2 regions of the Duganella sp. GW821-FHT07G03 genome follow, and region 2 is predicted to be linked to the other one. Evidence: predicted binding sites of a transcription regulator. Region 2 holds the regulator's gene; the other holds the start of a gene.
The links. The regulator sigma-54, encoded in region 2, starts transcription at its own class of promoters, with help from an activator protein. The targets are predictions, from matches to a motif close to TGGCANGNAANCTGCTTT.

Region 1 (8,484 bases), on a different contig from region 2:
TATTCCTACTACGGCGGCGACACCGACGAGCAGCAGCAGTTCTACTCCGAACTACGGCCGGTCGCCATCATTTCGCAAAGCGTCGGACTGGTGAGCTGGCTGACGGCCGCCGTCTTGCTGGCCGCCGGCGGACAGTCGCTGCACACCAGCCTGTTGTTGGGCGTGCCCGGCATGCTACTCAGCCTTGCCATCTCGCTGGGCGCCCGCTCCGTCAAGGCGCTGGTCGTTTCCGGCATCATCGGCACCAGCGCCACCGCGTTTGCCTTCCGCCTGTTGATGACCTACTGTCCGGACCCGACGTTTTGGGTGCTGCCGGTTGGCACCGTGCTGACGCTGTCGGCCGCCCCCATCTTCGGCGGCATGATCAATTACATCGGCGCCGCCGTCGCCGTGTGGTTGATACTCACGGTAGGCAATTTCCCCGCGCAGCCGGGGCAGCTCACGTTCAATCTTGCGCTGCTGGTCATGGGCAGCAGCTTTGCCATGGCGATCTATTTGCACGCCTATTTCCTGAACCTGCGGGTGCGCAGCCACCGCGCGCGGCGGGAACTGGCGGAAATGGCTTTCAAGGACTTGGTCACGGGCTTGAACAATCGCCGTAAATTCACGCTGGAAGTAGGCCGCATGCAAATGCTGCCCTCGCCTCTGCCGCTGTTTTTCCTGATGATAGACATCGACGACTTCAAGAAGATCAACGATACGCTGGGCCATGATGCCGGCGATGAGGTGCTGATCCACACGGCGCAGGTCATCGGCAAGCTGGGCGCGGGTCAGCTGTGCGGCCGTCTCGGCGGCGAGGAATTCGGCGTCTTGTTCCATGGCGAGGCAACGGACGTAATGGACTTTGCCGCCGCGCTGCTGGACGGCGTGCGCGCGGCAACGCATCCCCCGCGCACGGTCAGCATCGGCATCGCGGAATTCGACCGGGACAGCGACCCGTCGGTCAGCTATAAGCGTGCCGACGAAGCGCTGTATCTCGCCAAGCGGCACGGCAAGAACCGCTACATGCTGGCGGACCCCATGCAGGCCGCCGCCTGAGCTGGTGGGGGCAGAGCCGGTGGGGTCAGTTCCGGCATCGTGCCATTTCAAAGCTTACCGTCAATTTTTTTAACCGCCCGATTCACGGTTCTCAATGAGACACTGAAGAAGTCACCGATCCGTTCCATTGTGAACATCGTGGAAAAGTACGCATTCGCTATTGCCTCATCCCTGTCAGGAAATCGACGCCGGTATTCTTCCAAAGAGGAAGCTAGCGCACGCCTATGCGCTTTAGAAACCCCTGGCAAAGGCTTATCGCCTGATTTACTACGTTGGCGGTCCACGAAAGCCTCATCGCCCAAAATAAGTTGATGGCTAACTCGCTTCAATGGCGGTCGATGTCATCGCGATAGATTGCCTCGCGATGATCACCACGGGAGGTCACATGATAGGTGCGCCGGAAAACTCTAAGCGGAGTGGACGTGTCATCTCTGCCCCTGGCTTCGTTAATCCAATTTAGGCTGACCTCGCTCAACAGTGAGCCAAGTCAACCTCCCGTCTGCCTTCATTGCCAGTGCTTCCTGCAGCACATTTGGCACAATGCCGGAACTGACCCTCTGCCCTGAGCCGGCGAACGGGTCGCCGGCTTCCCCAACATCACCAACGGCGACGGCTTGCGCCGATCAGGCCGAGCATGCCGGCGCCCAGCAGCAGCAATGTGCCCGGCTCCGGTATCGCTTGCAGCACAGGCAGACCGCCTGGCCCCAGCACTGGATTCACCACCGTCGTGCCATCGCCATTGAGGCTGAAAACGGCCGAGCCGACCACGATAGTGCGGCGCCCCGCCCCGCCGAACGAGCCGGACCAGAACGATGGCGATGGGCTATATAGCCCGTCCGGCGGCAACGGCGCCAACGGTGTGCCGCTTCCGGTGGTATCGACCGACAAGTCGAATTCGACTATGAAGTGCGGCGCCGCGTAGTTCGGACTGGAACCGAAGCTTGCACCTGCGTGGAACTTGGCCAGCGCCAGATCGTCGGCATCAAGCGCGGACCAGACTGGCGAACTCAGATCGAAACCACCCGCAGCATCGACCGGCGATCGCACATCGTGGCTTTTTTCAAACGACTGGATACCGCTGTCGCTGATATGGACGACATAGTCCGTGCTGCCGTTCTGGAAAAACACATCCATGAACTGCCCGCTCGGCGCGCCGGACGTAAAGCTGCCCAGGTCGTACATCAAATTAAGCGTGTGTCCGAGCGTCGAACCCGGCGCGCCGTTGGTCGATTGCTCCACATAAAAACGCGTGCCGCCCGGCGCACCGACATTGAAGCTGGCCGAACTCACGGTGGGGCGGGCCGGCGCGCCGTTTGCCGCCGACACCGTCCATTCTGCCGGGCCGAACAGGCCGTCGCTCACGTGGATTGGCGCCGCCTGGGCCATGCCGGCCAAGCCGATACCGGCCAGCGTCATGAGGAAAGCGCCATGGACAGCGCCGCGCTTCAAAGAAAATAACTTCGTTGGGAAATGTTTCATGCTTGTCTCCTGGTTGTGGTTGCTGCGCACCAGAAGAAGCAAATTCGGTTCCAAGCGCTGCCGCCACGGCTGCGCCACGACAGGCCTGCGCGCGCCGGCGCCGCACTGTAAGCGCAGCCGACACTGAAAAAAAGGGCCGCCCGTGGCGACCCTTCGCTTGTCCGGCCGGTACCGCTTAGAAGTGGTACTCGGCCCGTATCATCGGCGTCTTCGCCACATAACCCTGGCCGCCGGTGGTGGCCGAGGTGTTGCCGAACTTGTTGCGCCAGTACTGGTACTCGACGCCGACACGGAAGGTGTTCTTCGCATGGCCCATCGCCGCGCCTGCGTCAAACATCAGCTGCATGTCGATATTGGTCTCGGCGCCGGTATCGTTGCCCACTTCGTCCTTGCCCTTGGACGCGATAAAGTTCGCATAGCCCTCGAAGGCCCACAGCGAACCCAGCGGGATGCCCCAGTCCGACGACAGCATCGCATGCGTCTTGTAGGTATAGCGACCAGTGACGGTGGAGATCGGCGGGAAGGCGCCGCTCGGCGCGTTGCTCTCGTTGAGCAGCAGCAGGCTGGTGTTGAAGTGCCCGGCCGGCACGTTCCACATAAAAGTCGGTCCCAGTACGAACATGCGCTTGCGCGAGTTGTAACCCACGTCGTTCTTGGTGTTGAGGTCGAAACCGGCGGTGATGCCCAGGCCGCGCACCGGACCGAATTTGTATTCGGTGCCGGTCACCTTGCTCAGGTCGACCGTGTTGCGGTACAGGATGTAGGCTTCGTTGGCGCCGGACTTCTGCGTCAGCGAGGCCGGGTCGTTTTTGTCCGACATCAGGAAGTCGGCGTTGAAGTAATTGGTGCCGTACTTGTAGCCGCTGACGTGGGTCAGCGCCAGGATGTTCTTGGAGATGTCGTTCGGATTGAACGGCTCGCGATAGTCGTTGCCGTAGCGCCAGCTGACGGACGTGTCGCTCCAGTCGGCGGCGTGAACCGAACCGGCCAGGCTCAAAAAGGCGATGCATGCCAGCTGTGGAATTTGTCTCGTTTTCATTTTAGTTTTCCATATTTTAGGACGTGACTGTCCCCGCCGGCGCCGTCAGGGCGCGCCGGAGAGGAGGCAGTCGTTGGGGTTAGTTCCTCAGCCTGCGCCGAGGTAGACGAACTTGAAGGTGAACACGCAAGCGATCGCCCAGATCACTGGACGCACTTCGCGCACACGGCCGGTCAACAGCTTCAGCACCGCATAGGAGATGAAGCCGAACGCCACGCCAAGTGCGATCGAGTACGTGAACGGCATGGTCAGCGCCGCGATGGCGGCTGGCACGCTTTCGGTGGTGTCGGACCAGTCGATGTCGACCAGTTCGCGCAGCATGAGGCAGGAGACGTAGAGCAGCGCAGGCGCCGTGGCGTAGCTAGGCACCACGCCGGCCAGCGGTGAGATGAACAGGCAAGCCAGGAACAGCACGCCGACGGCGACAGCGGTCAGGCCGGTGCGGCCGCCCGCTTGCACGCCGGCTGCGCTTTCGATGTAAGCGGTAGTGCTGGAAGTGCCCAGCAGCGAACCGGTGACGATGGCGCAGCTGTCGGCCAGCAGTGCCTTGTTCAGGCGCTCCATCTTGCCGTTGACCAGCAGGCCGGCGCGGTTGGCCACGCCCATCAGCGTGCCGGTGGCGTCGAACAGTTCGACCAGGAAGAACACCAGCACCACGTTCAGCAGGCCGACCGAAATCGCGCCCATCAAATCCAGCTTGAACAGGGTTGGCGCCAGCGATGGCGGCATATCCACGATGCCGTTGAACGTATTCCCGGCGACGAAGAAGCTCAGCACCGTCACCACTAGGATGCCGATCAGGATCGCGCCCTTGACCTTCAGGCGATCCAGCGCAACGATGATGAAGAAGCCGACGATGGCCAGCAAGGTGGGCGCCTTGTGCAGGTCGCCCACGCGCACCAGCGTCTCCGGGCTGCTGACGACGATGCCGGCGCTTTTCAGCGAGATCAGTCCCAGGAACAAGCCGATGCCAACGGTGATGGCGGTGCGGATCGAATGCGGAATGCCGTTGACGATCATCTCCCGCAATTTGAAGACGCTGACAAACAGGAACAGGCAGCCGGAAATGAAGACCGCGCCCAACGCCATCTCCCAAGGCATGCCCATGCCCTTGACCACGACATAGGCGAAGTAGGCGTTCAAGCCCATGCCCGGCGCCATGGCAATCGGATAGTTTGCGTACAGGCCCATAATCAAACAGCCCAGCGCCGCCGCGATACAGGTGGCGACGAACACGGCGCCCTTGGGCATGCCGGCGTCACCGAGAATGGAGGGGTTGACGAAGATGATGTAAGCCATCGTCAGGAATGTGGTCAGACCCGCCACCAGTTCGGTGCGCACATCGGTCCCATTCTCTTTCAGCTTGAAGAATTTTTCTAAAATTAACATAACGTCTCCGTGTTCTATTTTTAACTGCTTATTGGTCATCCGCCGATTAAACATGGGAACAATCGACTAGACCTTATCTCAGGGGCCACCGCGTGAAATTGCTTCGGTGGCATACCTGCTATCTGTTATCACCTATAACAGCCGGGGCGCGCCGCATTTGGATGCGGCGTAGCCCCGTTCCAACCCTCCTAAACGAATTCGCCGATTTTCGACACCACGGCCTTGCGCACCGAGCCTGTCACGATGAAGGAGCGCGCCACTTCAAGGTCGTTGTGCAGCCAGCGGTCGCCATCGAGGCAGGCCGGGATCTGCGCGCGCACCGATTCGTAGGCCGCCTGCGTGCCTTTGCCGAGCACAAAACCGGGCAGCAGGTTTTCTGTCATCGTCAAAGCCTGGGACGCCAACAACATTTCTACGCCGACAATGTACTGTGTGTTCGACACCACAGTTGCGGCCTTGCGGGCGCACCAGGTGGAGTTGGACACGTGGTCTTCGCTGTTGCCTTTGGCCGGAATCGAGTCCACGCTGCCCGGCATGCACAGCGTACGGTTCTCCATCACGAGGGAGCTGAGCGAGCATTGCATCACCGGATAACCGGTGTTCACGCCACGCACGCCGGACATCAGGTTGCGCGGCAGGCCCCACGACAGCGTAGGATCGATCAGGCGCGCCACGCGCCGCTCGACGATGCTGCCCAGGTCCGCCACGGCCATCGCCAGCAGGTCCATCGCCTGCGCCAGGTATTGGCCGTGGAAGTTACCGCCCGAGATGATCTCGAAGCCGCCGCCGTCCTTGCCGAAGATGAGCGGGTTGTCGGTGGCGGAGTTCACTTCCTTGTCCAAGATGGTGTCGATGTAGTCCAGCGCATCGAACACCGGGCCGTAGACCTGCGGTGCGCAGCGCAGCGAGTACACGTCCTGGATGCGGGCGGTGTACGGGATGTCGGTGCGGCGTAGCTCTTCCGGGAACTGTACGGCGCGCGCTTCGTGCGTGGTGCGGGTGGAGCCGTCCAACAGGTCACGAATGATGGCGGCGGTCTTGATCTGGCCCGCGTGCGGGCGCGCTTCGTGGATGCGCGGATCGAAGGCCGACATCTCGGCGCGCATCGCTTCCAGCGTCAGGCCCAGCGACAGGCAGGCGTCCGACAGCATGTTGCGCGCATCGGAGGCGGCCAGCAGCGCCACCGCCAGCGAGACGGTGCAGCCGTTGATCAGCGCCGATGCATCCTTGGCCTTCAGCTCAAAGACGACCGGGCCGACATTGGAAGCGCGGATCGCGTCTGGAGCCGACATGCGCTGGCCCTTGTACATCACTTCTGCTTCCTCAAAGCCGGCGATGGCCGCCGCCAGGTAGGCCAACGGCGCCAAGTCGCCCGAAGCGCCGACGGAACCCTTCTGCGGCATGATCGGGTGGATGCCTGCGTTGACGAAGGCCAGCAGGCGGTCCACCACTTCCACGCGCGGCGCGGAGTAGTTACTGGCGAAGGCATTGGCGCGCAACAGCATGGTGGCGCGGCTGACTTCTTCGGAGAACGGCTCGCCCATGCCGCAGGCGTGGGCCTTGATCAGCTGCGTCTGGAACAGGACGATGTCCTGCACCTTGACGCGGGTGTCCTTCAGCATGCCGACGCCGGTGTTAAAGCTGTACATCATCGGCGCCTCGTCGTGCATCCAGGTCGACTCGATGTAGTCGCGGCTTTCCTTCAGCGCGGCGCGCGACGAGGCGGCCAGGTTCACTTCGATGGAGTGGTCGCGGGCGACGGCGACGACTTGGGCCGCGGTCAGGTTGAAACCATTGATGGTGGTAGTAGTCATGATCTGTCTTCTTATCAGTTGGCGCCGGCGGAGAACCACGCACCGAGTTCGGAGCGTTCTTCTGGCGTGATGTTGGTCATATTCCCGATCGGCATAGCCTTCAGGACGACGGCCTGCTGGTTGATCTTGGCCGCGTTCTGGCGGATCAGCTCAGGCGTATCGAACTTGATGCCGGCCGGCGCGGTGGCGAAGCCGGGTTGCGTAGGCTGGGCGGCGTGGCAGCTGACGCAACGCTGGCTGACGATGGCCTGCACACGGTTGAAGTCAGGTGCCGCAACGCTGGCATGTGCCTCACCGGCGATGTCGCCGGCGATGGCTGGCGCAGGAGCCGCCGCAGGACGAGGCGCAATCACCACGGCAACCGCCGCCAGGATCGCGACACCGGCCGCAGGGAACTGCCACGCGGTCTTGCCGTGATGGCGCAGGTTGAAGAAGTGACGAATCAGCACGCCGGCGGCGATGATCGCGCCCAGCAGCGCCCAGCTGTAAGCGTGGCTATAAGTCATCGCATAGTGGTTGCTGATCATGATCAGCAGGACCGGCAGCGTGAAGTAGTTATTGTGGACGGAACGCTGCTTGGCCTTCTTGCCGTGGATAGGATCAGGCGATTTACCCTGCTCCATCGCTTCCACCAGCTTGCGCTGGCCCGGAATAATCAGCATCAGCACATTACCGACCATCATGGTGCCGATCATGGCGCCCACGTGGATGTAGGCGGCGCGGCCGCTGAGGAACTTGGTCAGCACATAGGCCATCGCGACGATGAACACGAACATGATGATGCCCAGCAGGCCATCCTTCTGGCCCAGCGGCGAGCGGCACAGCGTGTCGTAGAACAGCCAGCCCGCCAGCAGCGAGCCGAGGCCGACGCCGATCGCCTGCAACTGCGTCAGGTCCGCGACCGACTTATCGATCATCATCGCCGAGGCGTTGAAGTAGTAGACGATGAACAGCAGCGAGAAGCCCGAGATCCAGGTCGCGTAGGCTTCCCACTTAAACCAGTGCAGGTCCGACGGCAGTTCAGCTGGCGACACCAGGTATTTCTGCGGGTTGTAAAAACCGCCACCATGCACGGCCCACAATTCTCCGGACACGCCCTTCTTGGCCAGGTCGGAACCCGGCTTCGGTGGTCGTATGCTGTTGTCGAGCCAGACGAAGTAGAAGGATGCGCCGATCCAGGCGATACCCGTGATGAGATGCAGCCAGCGCACCAATAGATTGAGCCAGTCCACGCCGTAAGCGAGCAATTCCATGTTGTCCCCAATGATTGGATTAAGCTCGTCTGCCACCGCGGGCGCTCCAGACGATTGGGATGATTTCCCTTTTGGCCGCGAACTGTTGAAAGCTCCGCTGCGACCGATTGAAAACCGCACGCAGAACACGCACGGTCTGGGACGAACGATAAAACTAATTCTGGCTTTTCGTATGGCAGTAGCCGTATATTAAAAATAGGCTCACCGTTATAGATCGATCATCATGGCACAACTTCCCGACCACTTAGACCTGCACCTCATACGCATTCTGTACATGCTCCTCTGCGAAAAAAACGTTTCACGCGTCGCGATGAAACTGGATCAAACGCAGCCCTCCATCTCGGCCTCGCTGCAAAAACTGCGCGACCTCACAGGCGATCCGCTGCTGGTGCGCGGCGGCCGCGGCATGGTGCCGACCCAGCACGGCGAGAGCCTGAAGGCGCCCGCCAAACGCATCCTCGACGAGGTGGGA
Region 2 (8,484 bases):
TGAGCAAAATACTTTCACTGGAAAACGTGTTGTTGGATCTGGAAGTCTCCAGCAAGAAGCGCGCTTTCGAGCAAGCCGGCCTGATCTTCGAGAACAACTGCGGCATCGCCCGCTCCACCGTGTCGGACAACCTGTTCGCGCGCGAGCGCCTGGGTTCGACCGGACTGGGGCATGGCGTCGCCGTCCCGCATGGCCGCATCAAGGGCATGAAAAGCCTGAAATCGCCGCTGGCGGCCTTCGTGCGCCTGGCCGAGCCGATCCCGTTCGAATCGCCCGACGGCAAGCCGGTCAATCTGCTGTTCTTCCTGCTGATCCCGGACCACGTCACCCAGCAACACCTGGAGATCCTGTCCGAGATCGCCGAGATGTTCTCCGACGACGCCTTCCGCACCGCGCTGAGCACGGACGCGGATCCGAAATCGGTGCACTCGCGCATCATCAACTGGATGCCGAGCCTGCAGGCCGCGGGTTGAGATTGTCTTGGTCGTCATACAATAGGTTAAACTAGGCTTCAGTTCATCCTCATGTAAAGACGACCCATGCTGCAAACTCCGCTGACGATCCAACGCCTCTACGACGACAATCGCGAAAGTTTGCAGCTAGGCTGGTTCGCCGGCTTCCCCGGCGGCGAACGCCTGATCTCGGGCGACGTCGCCTCGGCCGCCGACCAGGTCGGCCACCTGAACACCATCCACCCGGGCCGCATCCAGGTCTTCGGGCACCAGGAAATCAACTACTACCAGCGCCTGAAGTCGCTGACGCGCGCCCACGTCATCGGCGAGCTGATCGCCGGCGGTCCGCCGGCGCTGATCATCGCCCAGGGTCTGGAGACGCCGCCCGACATCCTCGCCATCTGCGACGAGAAAAACATTCCGCTGTTCTCCACGCCGCTGCCGGCCGCGCAGGTGATCGACTTCCTGCGCGTCTACCTGTCGAAGAAGCTGGCGCAACGCATCATCATGCACGGCGTGTTCATGGACGTGCTGGGCGTGGGCGTGCTGATCACCGGCGACTCCGGCCTCGGCAAGAGCGAGCTGGGCCTGGAGCTGATTTCGCGTTCGCACGGCCTGGTGGCCGATGACGCGGTGGAGTTCTCGCGCATCGCGCCCAACATGATCGAAGGCCGCTGCCCGGCGCTGCTGCAAAACCTGCTGGAAGTGCGCGGGCTGGGGCTGCTGGACATCAAGGCCATCTTCGGCGAGACCGCGGTGCGCCGCAAGATGCGCTTGAAACTGATCGTGCACCTGGTGCGGCGCGGCGCGGCCGACGAGGAAGTCGAGCGCCTGCCGTTCCAGTTCCCGACCGAAGACGTGCTGGGCCTGCCGATCCGCAAGGTGGTGATCCCGGTGGCGGCCGGCCGCAACATCGCGGTGCTGCTGGAAGCCGCCGTGCGCAACACCATCCTGCAACTGCGCGGCATCGATACGCTGCAGGAATTCATGGAGCGTCAAAGACAAGCGATGAGCGGCGACTAAGCCGGCACCCATAGCTTTTCCGCATCATTGCGAAAACTAAACATGGTCATTCTGGGCAAGTAAGTCCGGCCTGCGGTATCATCGTGGCCTATGCGCATCGTACTCATTACCGGTATTTCCGGCTCCGGCAAGTCCGTGGCCCTGAACGTCCTGGAAGACACTGGACACTATTGCGTCGACAATCTGCCGCCAGCCCTGCTGTCGAGCCTGGTGGACACCCTGGTCGCCGACGGTCTGGAGGCGCTGGCCGTGGCGGTCGACGCGCGCAGCGCCGAATCGCTGGCCACGCTGCCGGCGGCCGTCGAGCGCCTGCGCGAGCTGGGGCACGACGTCAAGGTCATGTTCCTGACCGCGAACACGCACTCGCTGGTGGCGCGCTTCTCGGAAACGCGGCGCAGCCACCCACTGTCGCACGAACTGCGGCCGGGCCATAACCCGGCGGCGCGCCGCACGCTGATCGAGTGCATTTCGGAAGAGCGCGAGCGGCTGTCGGCCATCGAACAACTGGGCCATGTGATCGACACCTCGGAGCTGAGCGCCAACAAGCTGCGCGCCTGGGTCAAGGACCTGGTGGCAATCGAGCGGGCGCCGCTGATCCTGTTCTTTGAATCGTTCGCCTTCAAGCTGGGCGTGCCGCTGGACGCGGACTTCGTGTTCGACGTGCGGGCGCTGCCGAACCCCTACTACGACCTGACCTTGCGTCCGCTGACCGGCCGCGACGCGCCGGTGATCGACTTCCTCAACGCCCAGCCGAGCGCGCTGGACCTGATGAACGACATCCGCGTCTTCATCGAGAAATGGCTGCCGTCCTTCAAGACCGACAACCGCAGCTACCTGACGGTGGCGGTGGGCTGCACCGGCGGCCAGCACCGCTCGGTCTTCATGGCCGAGCAACTGGCGGCCTACTTCCAGCAATCCGAACGCGTCATCCTGCGCCACCGCGAACAGGCCTGATCAGCGGCTCCAGTGCACCACTTCGATGGTGTGGCCGTCCGGGTCCTTGATCATGGTGCCGAAGTAGCGCTCGTTGATGTCCGGCCGCAAGCCGGGCTCGCGCAGCGGTGTCGCGCCAAGCCCCATCGCCGCGTCGAAAAACTCCCTGGCCGCCTGCCGGCTGGGCGCGGCGACGGCCACATGGGCGCGGTCGCCGGCCAGCACGTCCTCGCTCACCGACGGGTAGAGGCAAAAACTCCAGGCGCCATCGGCGCCGTAGATCACCTGGGTGGCGTCGCTGTGCTGCAAGGTGTAGCCCAGCGGCGCGAAGCAGGCGGTGTAGAAATCCGTGGCGCGCGGCAGTGCGCGGGTGCCGATGGAAACGTGGTCGATCATGATGCTGTCCTCCTGAAGTTGGAAGGCCCATCATACTGAGCGGCGGTGAGACAACATTGCAATCTCACCCGCCGCGATGCAAGAATTACTCGATCTTCACAGCGGCACTTTGGTCTCGAACTTGGCGCAGTTCATGGCCAGCAAACTCTTGTAGTTGCTGACGTTATTATTCGACGTGAACACGCGCCGGGTGAAGGCCTGGAACGCTTCCATCGACACCGCCGTCACCACCAGCATGAAGTCGAACTCGCCCGCCACTTCGTAGCAGGCCATGACGTCGGGCTCTTCGCGCATCAGCGACTCGAACATTTTCAACAGCGAGGTATTCTGCTGCTCCAGCTGCACCGTGACGAACGCGGTCAGCGGGCGGCCGACGCGCACCCGGTCCACCAGCGCCACCTCCTTGACCAGCACGCCGCTGGCGCGCAACTGCGCGATGCGGCGCTGGCAGGTGGCGGCGGACGCGTGCACCAGCCCGGCGATGCGCCGCAGCGGGATGCTGGCGTCCTCCTGCAGCAGGTTCAGTATCTGGATGTCGAGTCGGTCCAGTTCCACGGCCATCGGCGCTTAGTCCAGGTGGCGCAGCGGGTGGGCGTAGTCCGGCCACACCGGCTGGAAGAAGCGCCGCACCATCGCCTCGTCGACCTCGTCCAGCGAGGCCGGCTTCCACTGCGGCGCGTTGTCCTTGTCGATGACCAGCGCGCGCACGCCTTCGATCACTTCGCCGTCCTCGAAGTTGTGGCGCACCAGCGTGCGCTCCATGCGCAGGCAATCGGCCACGCCCATTGCGGCGCCGCGCCGGACCAGCTCGTGCGTCACGCACATCATCAGCGGCGAGCGGGTGGCCATCACCTGCAGCGTCTTTTGCGCGAAGGCGCTGTCGTCGGTTTTCAGCGAGGCGATGATGGCGGGCACCGAGCCGGCGCCGAAGTGGCGGTCGATAGCGGCGCGCTCGGCCGCCAGCTTGCTGTCGCCGGCAGCGGCCCTGAACGGCGCCGCGAAAGCCGCGATGGCCTCGGCCAAGCCCGCGCCCGGCGTCGACTCAAGCAGCGCCGACAGCGCCGCCATGTCGCTGCCCGGCACAAAGTGATCGGCCAGCCCCGCATGCAGCGCATCGGCCGCACCGATGGTGACGCCGGTGACGCCCAGGTAGCAGCCCAACTTGCCCGGCGCGCGCGCCAGGAAATAGCTGCCGCCCACATCCGGGAACAGGCCGATGTTCACTTCCGGCATGGCCATCTTGGTCCGCTCGGTGACGATGCGCACGCGGCAATCAGGACCGCCCTGCGCCACGCCCATGCCGCCGCCCATGACCACGCCGTCCATCAGCGCGACGTAGGGCTTGGGATAAAAATGGATCAGGTGGTTGAGCGCGTATTCCTCGGTGAAGAAATCCTCCACCAACGCGCTGCCGCCCTGCGGCGTGGCGCGGCCGGCGTCGTAGAAGAAGCGGATGTCGCCGCCGGCGCAGAAGGCCTTTTCGCTGCTGCTGCGGATGACCACGGCGGCCACGCCGCTGTCGTCGCGCCACGCCATCAGCGCCGCCGTGATATCGCGCACCATCGCCAGCGACAAAGAGTTCAAGGCCTTGGGCCGGTCCAGCGTGATGAAGCCGGTTCCGTTGCTGACGCTGGTGTGGACGTATTCGCTCATGGAGTCTCTAGGGTCGTGGTGAAAACCCTATTTTACTGCGGGCGCAAAAAAGGGCGCCTCTGCGCCCTTAGTTGGATGGTGCCGGGGCCGTTGTTATAGGGCGGCGGCAGCGGGTTCGTAGCTATCCGGGAGATGCTTGATCGCATCGTGGCCGTGCTCTTGGACCTTGGCTTTGTACTTCATGACCTGCCGATCCAGCTTGTCGATCAAGGTATCGATGGCGGCGTACAGGTCTTGCGACAGGCTTTCCACGTAGACGGTCTTGCCCGACATGCGCAGGTTGATTTCAGCCTTCTGGCGTTTCTCTTTCTCTTTGAGGTTATCTACAGTCAGGATGACAGCAATATCAATCACTTGATCAAAGTGGCGGGTGACGCGTTCCAGCTTGTTCTGCACGTATTCACGGATGGCCGAGGTCACTTCGAGATGATGTCCACTGATGGTGAGATTCATACACACTCCTAAAGATAATGTCGCTTCTTACGGTTAGTGCGGAGCCCATTACCGCCGGGCGCGCAGGAACCAAGTAACTACAAAGATTTACGGAGACTGACTGGCGGGATCTTCAACGCTTCGCGATATTTGGCAACAGTGCGTCGCGCAATCACCATGCCTTGTTCTCCCAGCATGTCCGCAATCTTACTGTCGGATAAAGGATTTTTCGGGTCTTCTGCTCCTGTCAATTGCACGATGAGTGCACGTATCGCCGTCGAACTTGCTTCCCCCCCCGCTTCGGTGGCGACATGGCTACCAAAGAAATATTTCAACTCAAACATGCCATGCGGGGTCAGCATATATTTTTGAGTTGTTACACGAGAAATAGTGCTCTCGTGTAGACCCAGTGTATCAGCAATTTCACGAAGCACAAGGGGGCGCATGGCAACCGCGCCATGGGAGAAAAAGTTCTTTTGTCGTTCTACTATCGCTTGTGCAACGCGCAAAATCGTGTCGAAACGCTGGCGCATATTCTTGATCAGCCACTTCGCTTCCTGCAGCTGCGCGCCCATCGCGCCCTCGCCTTTTCCCTGCTTGAGCAGGTTGGCGTACATGGCGTTCACGCGCAGGCGCGGCATGACGTCGTTGTTCAGGCTCACTTGCCAGCCGTTGCGCGCTTTTTTGACGATCACGTCCGGCACCACGTAGTCCGACACGTCCGACGCGAACGCCGAACCCGGATGCGGATTGCACTGGCGGATGACGGTTTGTGCTTCGCGCAAATCTTCGTCGTCGCACAGCAGCGCCTTCTTCAGTTTGTTGAAATCGCGCTGGGCAAACCAGGTCAAATGATTTTCAACAATCGCCAGCGCCATGCGCCGCGTGACCATCGGAATCGCCGGCAGACGCTTGATCTGCAGCGCCAGGCATTCGGACGCGTTGCGCGCGCCCACGCCCATCGGATCGAAGCTTTGCAGCATCGACAAGGCGGTCTGCAATTCGTCGAGCTCCAGTTCCAGTTCTTCCGGCAGGCGGGCCAGGATTTCTTCCAGCGATTCCTCGAGGTAGCCGTTTTCGTCCAGCGCGTCGATGATCAGCTCGACCAGCGCGCGGTCGCGCATCTCCAGCACCGTCACCCGCATCTGCTCCATCAGGTGTTCGCGCAAGGTGCAGTGGCTGGCCTCCAGTTGCGGCCGCGAGTCCTCGTCGTCGGGCGCCTTGCTGCGGCCGGCGTCGCTCCAGTCGACATCGGCGTCGCTGCTGGTGCTTTCGGTGTCGGCGGCCGGGCCGTCGTAGTTGTCGGCGTCGGCGGCCGGCGCCTCCTGGGCGTTGGGCGGGCCCTCGGGCGGCGCGTCGCCGACCGGGGCTTGTTGGCTGATGGCGCCGTCCGACAGCAGCCGCAGCGAGCGGTCCAGCGGGTCGTCGAGGCGCTCCAGCAGCGGATTATCGGTCAGCAGCTGTTCCAGTTCCTGGTGCAGCTCCAGCGTCGACAACTGCAGCAGCCGGATCGACTGCTGCAACTGAGGTGTCAGCGCGAGGTGCTGCGACGTGCGCAGTTGCAAAGACTGTTTCATGGGTTTTACATGCGGAAGTGTTCACCCAGATACACGCGACGCACCGATTCGTTGGCGATGATGTCGTCTGGCCGGCCTGAAGCCAATACCGTGCCCTGGTTGATGATATATGCGCGGTCGCAGATGCCCAGCGTCTCGCGCACATTGTGATCGGTAATGAGGACGCCGATGCCGCGTTCCTTGAGGAAGCGCACGATGCGCTGGATCTCAATCACGGCGATCGGGTCGACCCCGGCGAATGGTTCGTCGAGCAGCACGAAGCGCGGGTTGGTCGCCAGTGCGCGCGCGATCTCCACGCGGCGGCGCTCGCCGCCCGACAGCGACAGCGCCTGGTTCTCGCGCAGTTTTTCGATTTGCAAATCGGCCAGCAGGGTATTGAGCCGTTCATCAATGGCAGCCTTGGATAAAGGCTTGCCGTCCACTTTCTGGATTTCGAGGACGGCGCGGATATTTTCTTCCACCGTCAGCTTGCGGAACACCGACGCTTCCTGCGGCAGGTAGGACAAGCCGAGCGAGGCGCGGCGGTGGATAGGCAGCGAGGAGATATCGGTGCCGCTGATATCGATGCTGCCGGCGTCCGACGGCACCAGGCCGACGATCATGTAGAACGAGGTGGTCTTGCCGGCGCCGTTGGGGCCGAGCAGGCCCACCACTTCGCCGCATTCGACTTGCAGGGACACGTCATGCACGACCTGGCGCTTGCCATAGGTCTTTTGCAGGCCGCGCACGATCAGGGTGCTACCGCAGGATGGTTCCATGCTTACTTCTCCGTGGCCGGCGGCGTCGATGCGGCCGGTGCGGGTGCCGCCGGCGCGGCCGGACGGATGGTCGGCTGGATCACCATGGTGCCGCGGCCGGCGCCCGGCTTGCTGACGCCGGAGACGTTGTTCTTGACGTCGAAATGTTCGGTGCGGCTGTCGTAGGAAATGAACTCGCTGTTGACTTCGCTGGTCATGCGCGGGCCTTCCAGCTGGCGCACCCTGGCTTTCGAGAACAGCTTGACCAGGTCGGTCTTGTCGCTGTATTCGATGCGCTCGGCTTCACCCTCGATCCACTGGTCGCCGGCGCCGTCGCGCTTCTGGCGGAAGGTCGACAGCGTGCCCGGCGTGCTGGTCAGCACGACGAAGTTATAGCCTTCGGGATCGGTGGTCACCACCGCCTTCGGCGACTTCATCAGCAAGGTGCCGCGCGTCAGCACGACATTGCCGATCAGCGTCTTGATTTGCTTGACGTCGTCGATTTGCAGGTCGTCGTAATCGATCTTGGTCGGCTTGTTGGCATCGGCTTTTTCCGCGTGGGCCACACCGGCCGCCATCAACAACATCGCCGCCGAGAGTATCAGTTTCTTCATCGTCATTCCATTCATCATCATTGTTTCCTCAATGGCCGGCGCGCGGCGGCATCGTCAGTTGTCCGCGTCCGCCCAGCTGCACTGCGCGGGTGGCGTTATTGGCCTTCATGCCGACGCCATTGGCGCTGGCGTTGCCCATTTCCAGCGCCACCGGGCTGGCGGTTTCCATGCGTTCTTCGTCCGGGTAGACGGTCAGCGCCGGCGTGGTCATGCGCATCGCCTGCGCTTGCGGCCCGGCCGGACGCACCACGCTCACATTACCGTTGAGCTTGACGCGCGTATTGCCCTGGTCGACATGGGCGGTGTCGGCATTGATATTCATCGGCGGCTGGTCGCCGGACAGGCTGTGCACAGTCGGCTTGTCGATGTCGGAGGCATCGTCGACCGGCCGGTGGGTCAGCTTGTCGCCGGAGATGATGTAGGCCGGCTGGCCGGCCTTGTTCATGCGCACCATGCTGAAGCGGTCGATGATGTAGTCCGGCTCATTGCGATGCTGGTCCACCTGCGCATCCTGGCCGGCCTGGTTGACCACCTGCACCAGCCAGAAGCTGCCGACGGCGACAAACACGCCGACCATCATGATGACGGTAAGCTGCCAGCGATGGGCTGTTTTTTTACGCATGCTCGATCCTCGTCAAACCAGGAACTGCGCCATCACGCGCTCGTA

Region 1: a site for sigma-54 is predicted at 2,553-2,570, ahead of AC07OK_RS06830 (PEP-CTERM sorting domain-containing protein). Genes of this name have one in related genera too.

The regions. Positions count from the first base shown of each region.
Region 1 covers NZ_JBWKQE010000003.1:266,226-274,709, forward strand. Annotated here, with positions in the region: gene AC07OK_RS06825 (GGDEF domain-containing protein) at 1-1,038, shown strand, start outside; gene AC07OK_RS06830 (PEP-CTERM sorting domain-containing protein) at 1,636-2,517, opposite strand; gene AC07OK_RS06835 (outer envelope protein) at 2,693-3,556, opposite strand; gene AC07OK_RS06840 (NCS2 family permease) at 3,644-4,945, opposite strand; gene AC07OK_RS06845 (HAL/PAL/TAL family ammonia-lyase) at 5,134-6,759, opposite strand; gene AC07OK_RS06850 (urate hydroxylase PuuD) at 6,774-8,012, opposite strand; gene AC07OK_RS06855 (LysR family transcriptional regulator) at 8,236-8,484, shown strand, end outside.
Region 2 covers NZ_JBWKQE010000019.1:62,884-71,367, reverse strand. Annotated here, with positions in the region: gene AC07OK_RS21940 (PTS sugar transporter subunit IIA) at 1-473, shown strand, start outside; gene hprK (HPr(Ser) kinase/phosphatase) at 540-1,475, shown strand; gene rapZ (RNase adapter RapZ) at 1,566-2,429, shown strand; gene AC07OK_RS21925 (VOC family protein) at 2,430-2,804, opposite strand; gene AC07OK_RS21920 (Lrp/AsnC family transcriptional regulator) at 2,901-3,359, opposite strand; gene AC07OK_RS21915 (enoyl-CoA hydratase/isomerase family protein) at 3,372-4,457, opposite strand; gene hpf (ribosome hibernation-promoting factor, HPF/YfiA family) at 4,551-4,910, opposite strand; gene AC07OK_RS21905 (RNA polymerase factor sigma-54) at 4,988-6,466, opposite strand; gene lptB (LPS export ABC transporter ATP-binding protein) at 6,472-7,224, opposite strand; gene lptA (lipopolysaccharide transport periplasmic protein LptA) at 7,227-7,817, opposite strand; gene lptC (LPS export ABC transporter periplasmic protein LptC) at 7,846-8,439, opposite strand; gene AC07OK_RS21885 (KdsC family phosphatase) at 8,452-8,484, opposite strand, start outside.